3 regions of the Staphylococcus felis genome follow, and region 1 is predicted to be linked to each of the others. Evidence: riboswitches for the same ligand, from Rfam matches in the RefSeq annotation. Region 1 holds a riboswitch; each other region holds the start of a gene.
What was found. Region 1 has a riboswitch for thiamine pyrophosphate ahead of C7J90_RS01385 (thiamine phosphate synthase). Riboswitches for the same ligand answer to the same signal wherever they lie in the genome.

Region 2: another riboswitch for thiamine pyrophosphate. It lies ahead of tenA (thiaminase II); the one in region 1 lies ahead of C7J90_RS01385 (thiamine phosphate synthase).
Region 3: another riboswitch for thiamine pyrophosphate. It lies ahead of thiC (phosphomethylpyrimidine synthase ThiC); the one in region 1 lies ahead of C7J90_RS01385 (thiamine phosphate synthase).

The regions. Positions count from the first base shown of each region.
Region 1 is NZ_CP027770.1:277,757-281,144, reverse strand. It holds gene C7J90_RS01395 (CHAP domain-containing protein) at 1-145, opposite strand, end outside; gene C7J90_RS01390 (Bax inhibitor-1/YccA family protein) at 404-1,021, shown strand; TPP riboswitch at 1,038-1,147, shown strand; gene C7J90_RS01385 (thiamine phosphate synthase) at 1,217-1,801, shown strand; gene thiS (sulfur carrier protein ThiS) at 1,804-2,004, shown strand; gene C7J90_RS01375 (thiazole synthase) at 2,006-2,773, shown strand; gene C7J90_RS01370 (ThiF family adenylyltransferase) at 2,773-3,388, shown strand, end outside.
Region 2 is NZ_CP027770.1:25,428-28,815, forward strand. It holds gene thiD (bifunctional hydroxymethylpyrimidine kinase/phosphomethylpyrimidine kinase) at 1-617, opposite strand, end outside; gene tenA (thiaminase II) at 610-1,299, opposite strand; TPP riboswitch at 1,370-1,473, opposite strand; gene C7J90_RS00155 (single-stranded DNA-binding protein) at 2,147-2,500, opposite strand; gene C7J90_RS00160 (YwpF-like family protein) at 2,681-3,115, shown strand.
Region 3 is NZ_CP027770.1:889,155-892,542, reverse strand. It holds gene thiC (phosphomethylpyrimidine synthase ThiC) at 1-1,484, opposite strand, end outside; TPP riboswitch at 1,820-1,923, opposite strand; gene cls (cardiolipin synthase) at 2,048-3,388, opposite strand, start outside.

The sequences.
Region 1 (3,388 bases):
CAACTGATGTATTGTACTTTTGAGCAATGCTCCATAAAGACTCACCCGATTGTACGGTATGTTGCGTGGATGCTTCAGCGTCGTGCTGCGTAAGTAATGCTGCAGCACCAGAAGTAGCTGTAAGTGCGAATGCTAATTTTTTCAATGTATTGCCTCCTTAAAAGTTGTTTTGCAATTACGTTGATTCGTTAAAATATTCTTTTTCATCATAACAAAGAATTTTATATTTGTGGGAGTTGTTACAAATATGTAATATTGTAATAAATATTTTTTGTAATTGAATCTCTAACTTAAATTGATTTTATAAGTGTTTTGGTAATGAATGATAGATAACCCATAACAGAACATTAAACAGTTTGTAATATTGTATGAAGGGTATTATTTTAAAGGAAGGTGACATGTTATGCGCAATGAGAATCAAAAAAAGAAGTATAGTCAGGTTTGGCTTTATTTTATGTATTATTGGATGATTTTTGGTGTTTTTGTTTATTTAGGGCAGTTTTTACCTATAGAATGGCGGAAGCCGTTATCTATAGGATTATTGGTTTTGATTTTGGTCACAATGGTAGTTCAACGTGCGAGATTTAGTGGTATTATTATGTCTCATATTTATACAATTATTTCAGGTTTATTATCATATGCTACATTGATGTATACTATAGAAGATTTAGGATCTAATCTATTGATTCAAAATGTCATTATAGCTGTTTTAGGATTTATCGTATTTGGTTTCATCGGTTATTTTTTCATTAAAGATGCTTCTAATATGGGAAAATATTTGTTTGTAACATTCATCGTATTGATTGTCATGAGTATAATCAGTTGGTTTATACATAATCCAATGTTGCATACTGTGATAGCGATAGTAGGTGTGTTACTCTTCTTGTTATATACATTATATGATTTTAATCGTCTAAAAAGAGGGCAATTCTCTCCTCGCGAAATGGGATTTAATTTGTTCTTAAACCTTTTCCGTATTATACGATACGTGTTAAAATTAGCTCGTATGGTCAAAAGGTAAATTTTATAAACATATATTAAACCACTGGAAGTGCCATTATTAATGGCTGAGATCGAAATGTGTTATTTCGAAATTCCTGAACCTGATCCAGTTCGCACTGGCGTAGGAAAGTGGCATTTCGTCGTGCTTTCAGCTACTTTTCTATTTATTTAGAGAAGTAGCTTTTTTATTTGTATTCAAGGAGGTGTCAAAGTGATGATAGCAGTCACACCTTTTCAAACATTAAGACAAATACATCAATATCGTCTCAAGGAGGTCGAGCCATTCATTGATGGCGTCATATTAAGAACGCCAATGGAACAAGATGATCTTTTAAGTTGGGTACGAGGCCTTATGCAACAAGGGTTTCCTAAAGAAAAAATCATCATCCACTCTAATCTCTTACTAGCATTAAAATTAGGTGTGAGACGTATTCATTTTAGAGAAATGGATCCAGCTGCTTTTGAAACCAAAAAACGACATCCCGATTTTTCCGTTAGTATGTCTGTGCATCGAGTTGAATCTATACAACAAGCGATGCAACATCATATTGATTTTGGCATGTTTGGTCATTTATTCCATTCAGCTTCCAAACCAAATCAACAACCGAGGACGTTAATAGAAGTAGAACAAGCGCTTAAAGTAGGTTTGCCACTGGTTGCGATTGGTGGGATTAATTGCCAAACAGTGCAACGATTATCGGAAGGATTTAGAGGTATTGCTTGCATCGGGAGTATTTTTAACGAGAATTTTGAAAATGTGCAAAAATTATCGAAATTATGGAATGAGAGAGGGGGATGAAGGTGGAAGTCATTGTCAACGGAGAAGTACAAACATTTCAAGAACATACAACGATACAAGATATATTAAATCATTTTGAAATCGAAGCGAAACGTATGGCTGTTGAGCTGAATGCGAAGGTTGTTAAGCGTTCAGAATGGTCAACTACAAAAGTAAGACCAAATGATAGATTAGAACTTTTAGAATTTGTTGGAGGCGGATAAGATGTTTAAAATTGCAGATTTAGAGTTTAATTCAAGATTGTTTTTAGGTACTGGAAAGTTTGATAATGAGACAGTTCAGGAAGAAGCGATAAAAGCTTCGGAAACAGAAGTGCTGACATTTGCGGTTAGACGTATGAGTTTATATGACAAAAGTTTACCGAATCCTTTAGCTAATGTTGACCTTGACAAATTTATTACATTTCCAAATACAGCCGGAGCAAAAACAGCAGAAGAAGCGGTACGTATAGCTGAATTAGCGAAAGAAGCTGGGATTTGTGACATGATAAAAGTTGAAGTCATTGGAGATGATGATACTTTATTACCTGATCCTATTGAAACATATAAAGCCTGTGAAATTTTATTAGAAAAAGGATATATTGTTTGTCCTTATATTTCAGATGATGTTGTCTTGGCGAAACGTTTAGAAGAACTAGGTGTACATGCGATTATGCCGTTAGCTTCTCCGATTGGGACAGGACGAGGAATTTCTAATCCGCTTAACTTACGATATATTGTTGAAAAAAGCCAAGTTCCGGTTATTGTTGATGCAGGGATTGGCTCTGCTAAAGACTGTGCTGAAGCGATGGAGTTAGGTGCAGATGCTATTTTATTAAATTCTGCAGTGTCGCGTGCTAAAGATCCAGCTAAAATGGCTGAGGCAATGAAAAAGGGGATTGAAGCGGGACGTTTAAGTTATGAAGCAGGACGAATTCCTATCAAATATAATGCAGTACAATCTAGTCCTTCTGAGGGGTTAGGGTTTCTTTAATGGATAGATACGATAGACAAGTTAAATTTCCGCCATTTGGTCAGCAAGGACAACAAAAACTTCAAAAACTACATGCCTTTATTATAGGAGTTGGAGCATTGGGAAGCGGTATAGCTGAACAACTTGTGCGTAGTGGAATTAAAAAGCTGACAATTGTTGATAAAGATATTGTATCTTTAACCAACCTGCATCGACAAAGCGGCTATACTGAAGCTGATGTAGAGGAGATGATGCCGAAAGTTTTCGCATTAAAGAAGCGATTAGTTGCGATGAATCATGAAGTAGAAATCGATCCTTTAAATGAAGAAATCACAGCCCGAAATATTATTGGGATACTAGAAGAAGTAAAGCCAGATATTGTGCTTGATGGGCTCGATCAATTCGAAACACGTTATTTAATCAATGAAGCAACACGCCAATTAAATATTCCCTATATATATGGGGCTGTGATTGGAAGTCAGGTCAGTGTATTTCCGATTGATCAAGATGGTCCGTGTCTACATTGCGTGATGCCAGATGTTCCAGAAACGATGGAAAGTTGTGATGTATATGGCGTACTGCCACCTGCTGTACATTTGGCAAGTAGTTTTGTTGTGTCTGAGTTATTTTATTATC
Region 2 (3,388 bases), 250 kb from region 1:
TGTTGTGTATGATAGCGCTCATTTTTAAATTCATAGTGACCCTCAGTTGTAAATAAATAATCAATAGCATCACCTTCAAGATGCCCCCCTTTAATCACTACACCTTTTGCGCCAATTTCATTAATGAAAAATCGTCCTGCTTGATGAATACGCTCAACACTGTCTAATTTAAACTGGACAATCTCTTCTGCTTCTGGAACGTTTGGAGTTGCAACGTCAGCATATGGTAATAAAGTAGTCTTTAATTGATTGCGAACTTGTTGATCCATAAGTGAATCTCCACTTTTGGCAATCATAACAGGATCAATAACGTATGGCACTTTAATTTTCTTTAAATATGATTCGATTAATGCCATCATTTCTGTAGTAGGTATCATACCTGTTTTAAGAGCATGAGGCATTTCATCATTAAATACACTTTCTAATTGTTCTTCTAACCATGACGTATCTAAATTATGAATATGTTGAACGCCCATAGAATTTTGCGCCAGTACACTTGTAATTGCTGCCATGCCGTAGACACCACATGCATGAAAAGATTTTAAATCAGCCATTACACCTGCACCCCCGCTAGGGTCAGTACCAGCAATCGTTAATGCAATATTAGGTTTATTCATTACCTTCTCCTCCAAACTGCCATTCTTCTTTTGAAAAAGCCATTTCAAAAAAGTTTCGCTCATGTACTGTACTTTGTAAAAAATTTCGCTTTAAGATGTCTTGATTTTGTTGATTAAATTTTTCAGCATACTGATTCAACCATTGATCTATATGATTCATCAGTTCATCCATTTCAGTTGCATAAAAATCAAACCATGCTTTAAGTGGATTCTCCTCTGCTACATCACCTTCAATTATCGCACGTTTGCCAATTTGCTGATATACATATGGACAGGGCGCCATTGCGGATAATGTGTAAGCAATGTTATCAAACGCATACGCATTATAATACATATGTTTAATGTAATGATCTGCGGTTGGATACCATTCTCCAGTCGAAATAATATCGTTATAATCTTCACCTACATAGTCAGACAATATATGGTGCGCTTTGACTTCACCTGAAGAGGCAAACTGAATTTGTTCCGTTAGATACTGAATCTCTTCTTTCGTATTTACTTTTGGAATCAATAATGCATAAATCTTTGCAAATTCATTTAAGTAACGTGCATCAGCACGAAGATAATGCTTTATTGAAGAAGATGATGCATTACCTTTTAGTAAAGATTGAATGAAAGAATCATTATATATAGCATCTATAATAGGTTGTGCTTCTATTTTTAAAGTTTTACTAAAATCCATATTCACGACTCCTTTGTTATAAAAAAAGACTACGTTATCCATCGTAGCCTAAATCACATACTGATATTGAATATGAAATATGCTACTTCCCTACGCTGGATTTATCCATATCAGGTTCAAAGAGTTTAGCAACACTTGCTTCTCAGCCACAACTTGGCTCCCCTAGTAGTCTTTATTACCTTGATTTAATTTAAATCTATCAAAAATTGATGGGAATATCAAATTAACAAGTGTTCACAACATATGTATCATGGACTGAGAATGAGACAAGACATATAGAAAACACTTGTAATTGCCATTCAAAATTGACAATTTTAGGACTATGACACAGGTATATTAGCAGCAAACATTGATGATTCTACAGCTGATTTAATCTATTGCTTCTGCTTAACCTTTAACCACATGTACCTATTTCTTAACTTTCAATAACCACTAACTCATTGAAGTCTTCATGTCATTGAAAGGCAATTTTAAAATCATATTCTCTTATATGCTCGCCTCATTTCAAATCCATAGTGAGAAATTTGAAAATGCAAATATCGCTTAGACTATTGGGAGGATTATTTGTAAATACTAAGAGAAAGGAATAAAGTTTACTAATGTACAAAACTTTAAACGCAACCAGTCTTAATGTCTAAAGCATATACTTTAAAAATGATGAAAACAACGTTTTATGATATAGGCAGGATATAAATAAATTATTTTCGTAGGGTACTTTTTTGGAAGTTATTATTTTATAAAATGTTCACAAAGAATAAAGGTTTGGTTATTTAAATGGTTCAGCTAATTGAGACTTTTATTAATAGGAATGGGAAGACTTTTTTAAATTCAAACATCGGCAAATCTTTTAAAGTTTTATAGAAGTTGATTGGGCTGATTTTTCAATTTGGGAAAGATTGAAAACATGTGTTACTAATAATTCAGTAGTGTACTTTTTTTGTTCGTAATGCTTATAAAATCTGGTTTGAATTTGGCCATCTATCATTAAAACATCACCAATAGTTACAGTTTCATTTAGTTTTGTAGCTAGCTGTCCAAATGCTTTACAATTTATATAATCGTAAATAGGTTTATTGGTGCGACTACGATAATCACGTTCTACTGAAACCGTGAAAATGATAAAGCACTTACCGTTGCTATCATAATATTTAAATGGTTTAATAATAGTGCCAACCGCATGAAATCGATTAATGTTGTTCACCTCCTTGTTGTGCTTATCGTATACTAAACAGTATCGATTTAGCAAAGTCCAGATATTAATTTTATGAGGGAGAAGATACTATAGAAATCAATCGTTACAAGAAATTTTTGTGTTTTTAAGTTATAATAGCTGTAGATTTGAATATTTCGTAAATTTTAAATTTTTTAGGGTGGTGGGGAGATGAAGACTTTTAAAGCAGTCCGTTTTCAAATTGTTTCAGATAATAGAAGTGTCACTGAGTATGAACTTTATGATGGTGTCATTATCAATAAAGAAAATAGTGGTACCGGCTGGCTATTAGAAATCGTGATATCTGATATACATAAAGAACAAATGGAAGCATATTTTGAAAATGAAACGCTTCTTGATATCCGCGTTGTCATCACGCGTCCATCAAATGATCCCGCATTATTTGATGCAACTATTAAACATATTACACAGCTTGAAGATGCTATCTCTATTGTATTTGAGTGTCATATTTATACATTGCGTCAAGTGTATGCCGAAAGTCTTTTAGAACAACTTGTAAATGAAGGATTAGAGGGAGAAGATTTAATTACAACTTTTAATCGCATGATGCAATCTAAACCACGCCTAAAAGATGAACGTCAATAAATAACAGGAAAAATAGACTGAGACATAATCCAAAACAAATAACGCTAAGATGATTTTTTATAAAATGTATCTTAGCGTTATTTGTATGATATAACTTCACTTTCCGAGGAGACAGCCTCAGAAGTCTCGTCATCAATACTTCGTGTATGTATGTCATGTACCACTGTTATACTTTAAAAAATAAGATATTTCGTATCATTTAATTAACAGGAAAAACTTCGAGATTTTTCGTACTTACTTACGAAAACCTCGAAGTTTTTCGATTACTGATAT
Region 3 (3,388 bases), 610 kb from region 1:
CTAATTGCGTCATCACGATCTGATGCGCCAGGCAATCCTTTGGCCAAATCTGCTGCGTGTGCTGCAATTTTATATGTGACTACTCCTTCACGAACGTCATCTTTATTAGGTAGACCCAAGTGTTCTTTCGGTGTTACATAGCATAACATTGACGTACCATGACTTGCGATTTGAGCAGCGCCAATAGCTGAGGTAATATGATCATAAGCTGGTGCAATATCTGTTGTTAAAGGGCCTAACGTATAAAAAGGTGCTTCTTTACAGTAGTAATCTGCTAAATCTTGATTCTCTTTAATTTTATGCATTGGAATGTGTCCGGGTCCTTCAATCATCACTTGGACATCATGCTCCCATGCAATATCAGTCAATTCTCCTAATGTTTTGAGCTCAGCGAATTGACTTTCATCATTTGCATCGTAAATAGAACCTGGACGTAAACCATCACCTAGCGAAATCGCAATATCATATTGCTTCAAAATTTCACAAATTTCATCAAAATGCGTATATAAAAAGCTTTCTTGATGATGCGCTAAACACCACTGTGCCATAATCGATCCGCCACGTGAAACAATGCCTGTTAAACGATCTACAGTCATAGGAACATAGCGCAATAACACACCGGCATGGATTGTAAAATAATCCACTCCTTGTTCAGCTTGTTCAATTAATGTATCACGAAATATTTCCCAGGTTAAGTCTTCCGCAATACCGTTGACCTTTTCAAGTGCTTGATAGATAGGGACTGTCCCCACTGGAACGGGTGAATTACGAATTAAATATTCTCGTGTCGCATGAATGTTTTTTCCTGTCGAAAGATCCATAATCGTATCCGCACCCCAATGTGTTGCCCATACGAGTTTTTCTATCTCAGCCTCAATTGAAGAAGATACTGCTGAATTACCGATATTTGCATTGATTTTAACTTGGAAGTTTTTACCAATAATCATAGGTTCTGATTCAGGATGGTTCACATTATTGGGGATAATCGCGCGTCCTCTTGCTACTTCATCACGTACGAATTCAGCGGATACATTTTCACGCGTTGCGATATATTTCATTTCTTTTGTGATTATTCCCTGTTTGGCATAGTGCATTTGTGTGACATTCTTACCATTTTGAGCACGTCTTGGTTGGTATCGAAATGGATGTTCAACAAAATTACGATGGCCTTCACTTTTGAAACCATTATCGATTGATTGTACACGACGTCCTTCATAGTGTTCAACGTCCCCACGTGACTCAATCCAATCTTCACGTAACTTTGGAAGCCCTTTAGTCACATCAACTTCATATGACTCATCGTGATAGAGTCCTGCTGTGTCATATACTACAAAAGGTTCATTTTGACGTACTTCATTATCTGTCACCGTTTCAGAGAGTTCAATTTCACGAAATGGCACTTGAATATCTGCATCCTCACCTTGTTTATAAATACGTCGACTCGCTGGAAAATTCTTTTTCAATTCAATTTGTTCTTGTTTCATAAGTAGCCCCCTAAATTGTGCTAAGAGACTCATGTAGCTGAGATAACCCCATAAAAAAAGTTGAGACGTAAAGTATTCAAACTATAGCATACCTATTAACGGTATCCTAATAGCCAGGACTTTGAATCATACAATCATGACGCTACAAAACCAACCGTTATTTTGTAGATCATGTTCCGATTCAAATCCTCAACACTTTTGTCTCAACCTCATGGAAAAACAAATTAATCTATACCACGCTTAAAACTAAGATATACAGCATTACATTGAATAAGACACTTATCAATAGCACCTTAAACATACTCATCTTAGTTTCTAAAGCAGTCGCTTAATCATGTTTGTCGTCATTGCTTCCCTACGCTAGTATTATCTAGATCAGGTACAAAGGGTTGAAACATTATGCTTCTTTCAGCTTACAAAAGCACCCCTAGCAGGATATTTTAAATTGTTACAATTTACATACTAGCATTAAATATGGAATAAAACAATTACATATTTATCTTTTATCATGATGGCATTACCTATGTTTTTATTGAGTTGAGTGCCTCATTATACTCAGCTATTTACAAAATAGGTGATACGAGCTTGGCAACAGATTGCTTGAATTTCACCCAATTCGAACGATTTTCATAACGCTCTGGTGTTAAACGCTTCGATACTTTTAAATCTTCATTAAATTGATCGATCAAAGTCATGGCGATATCCCGATTGTACATAATCGCATTAATTTCAAAGTTTAATCGAAAACTACGTGCATCCATATTGGCTGAACCCACTGACGCTACCTCTCCATCAATGACCATCATTTTCGAATGGATAAATCCATTTTCGTAAGTATACACATTAACACCATCGTACATAAGCATCGCGACCGTAGTCAGTGTAGCCCAATGTACAAAAGGTTGATCAGGTTTGTTAGGTACAATCATATTAACTTCTACACCTGATTTCGCAGCAATACGCAACGCATTGACAAATCCAATGTCAGGTACAAAATATGGAGAGTGGATATGAATCGTCTGTTTGGCATTCATAATCATCTTCAAATAGGCAAATTCTAGTTGTGGCCAGCTGACATTAGGCCCACTTAAACCGATTTGCAGTGCCACATTACCATCTTTTCGAGCATTTTTTGGAAAATAACGTTCATCATATTGTAATGCTAGATTTTCTGACACTTGTGAGTTCCAATCATGAATAAAACTAAGTTGTAAAGCATCAACACCATCACCTTGAATACGTAAATGTGTATCGCGCCAATATCCCATTTTTTCATCTAATCCTAAATATTCATCCCCGACATTAAATCCCCCTACATAACCAATATCACCATCAATAATCACATTTTTACGGTGATTACGATTATTAACGCGAAAATTAATAAAAGGGATAATTTTTGCATGGAAAAAAGCTTCCACTTTTGCACCAGCATCTGTCAGTGCTTTTAACTTAGATTTTCGCAATTGTTTAGACCCTACTGCATCATAGAGCAATTTAACTTCAAGCCCCTCTTTCGCTTTGTCAGTCAAAATATTCAATATTTCTGAACCGAGTCCATCCATATTTAAAATGTAAAATTCCATATGAATATATTTTTGAGCTTGCTTCAAATCATGCTTCAATTTATCAAAGAGCTCATGTCCATCTGTAAACAATTGAACATGATTATTTTCACTTAAAAAATTAGCCTCTCTGATAAGTAATGATTGCACAAGATCAGCTTGTTTCGTTACAACTGGATTATGTGATTGAAAGGTCTGTTGACGAAAATCCTCTTTTTGACATTTGACACGATCTTTCGCATCTTCAATTTCTTGACCAGATACCTTTTGTTTTTTGAGCTGAACAGCCCTTCCAAAAAAGAGGTATAGAAAAAAGCCGGCAATCGGCATAATAAATAATAA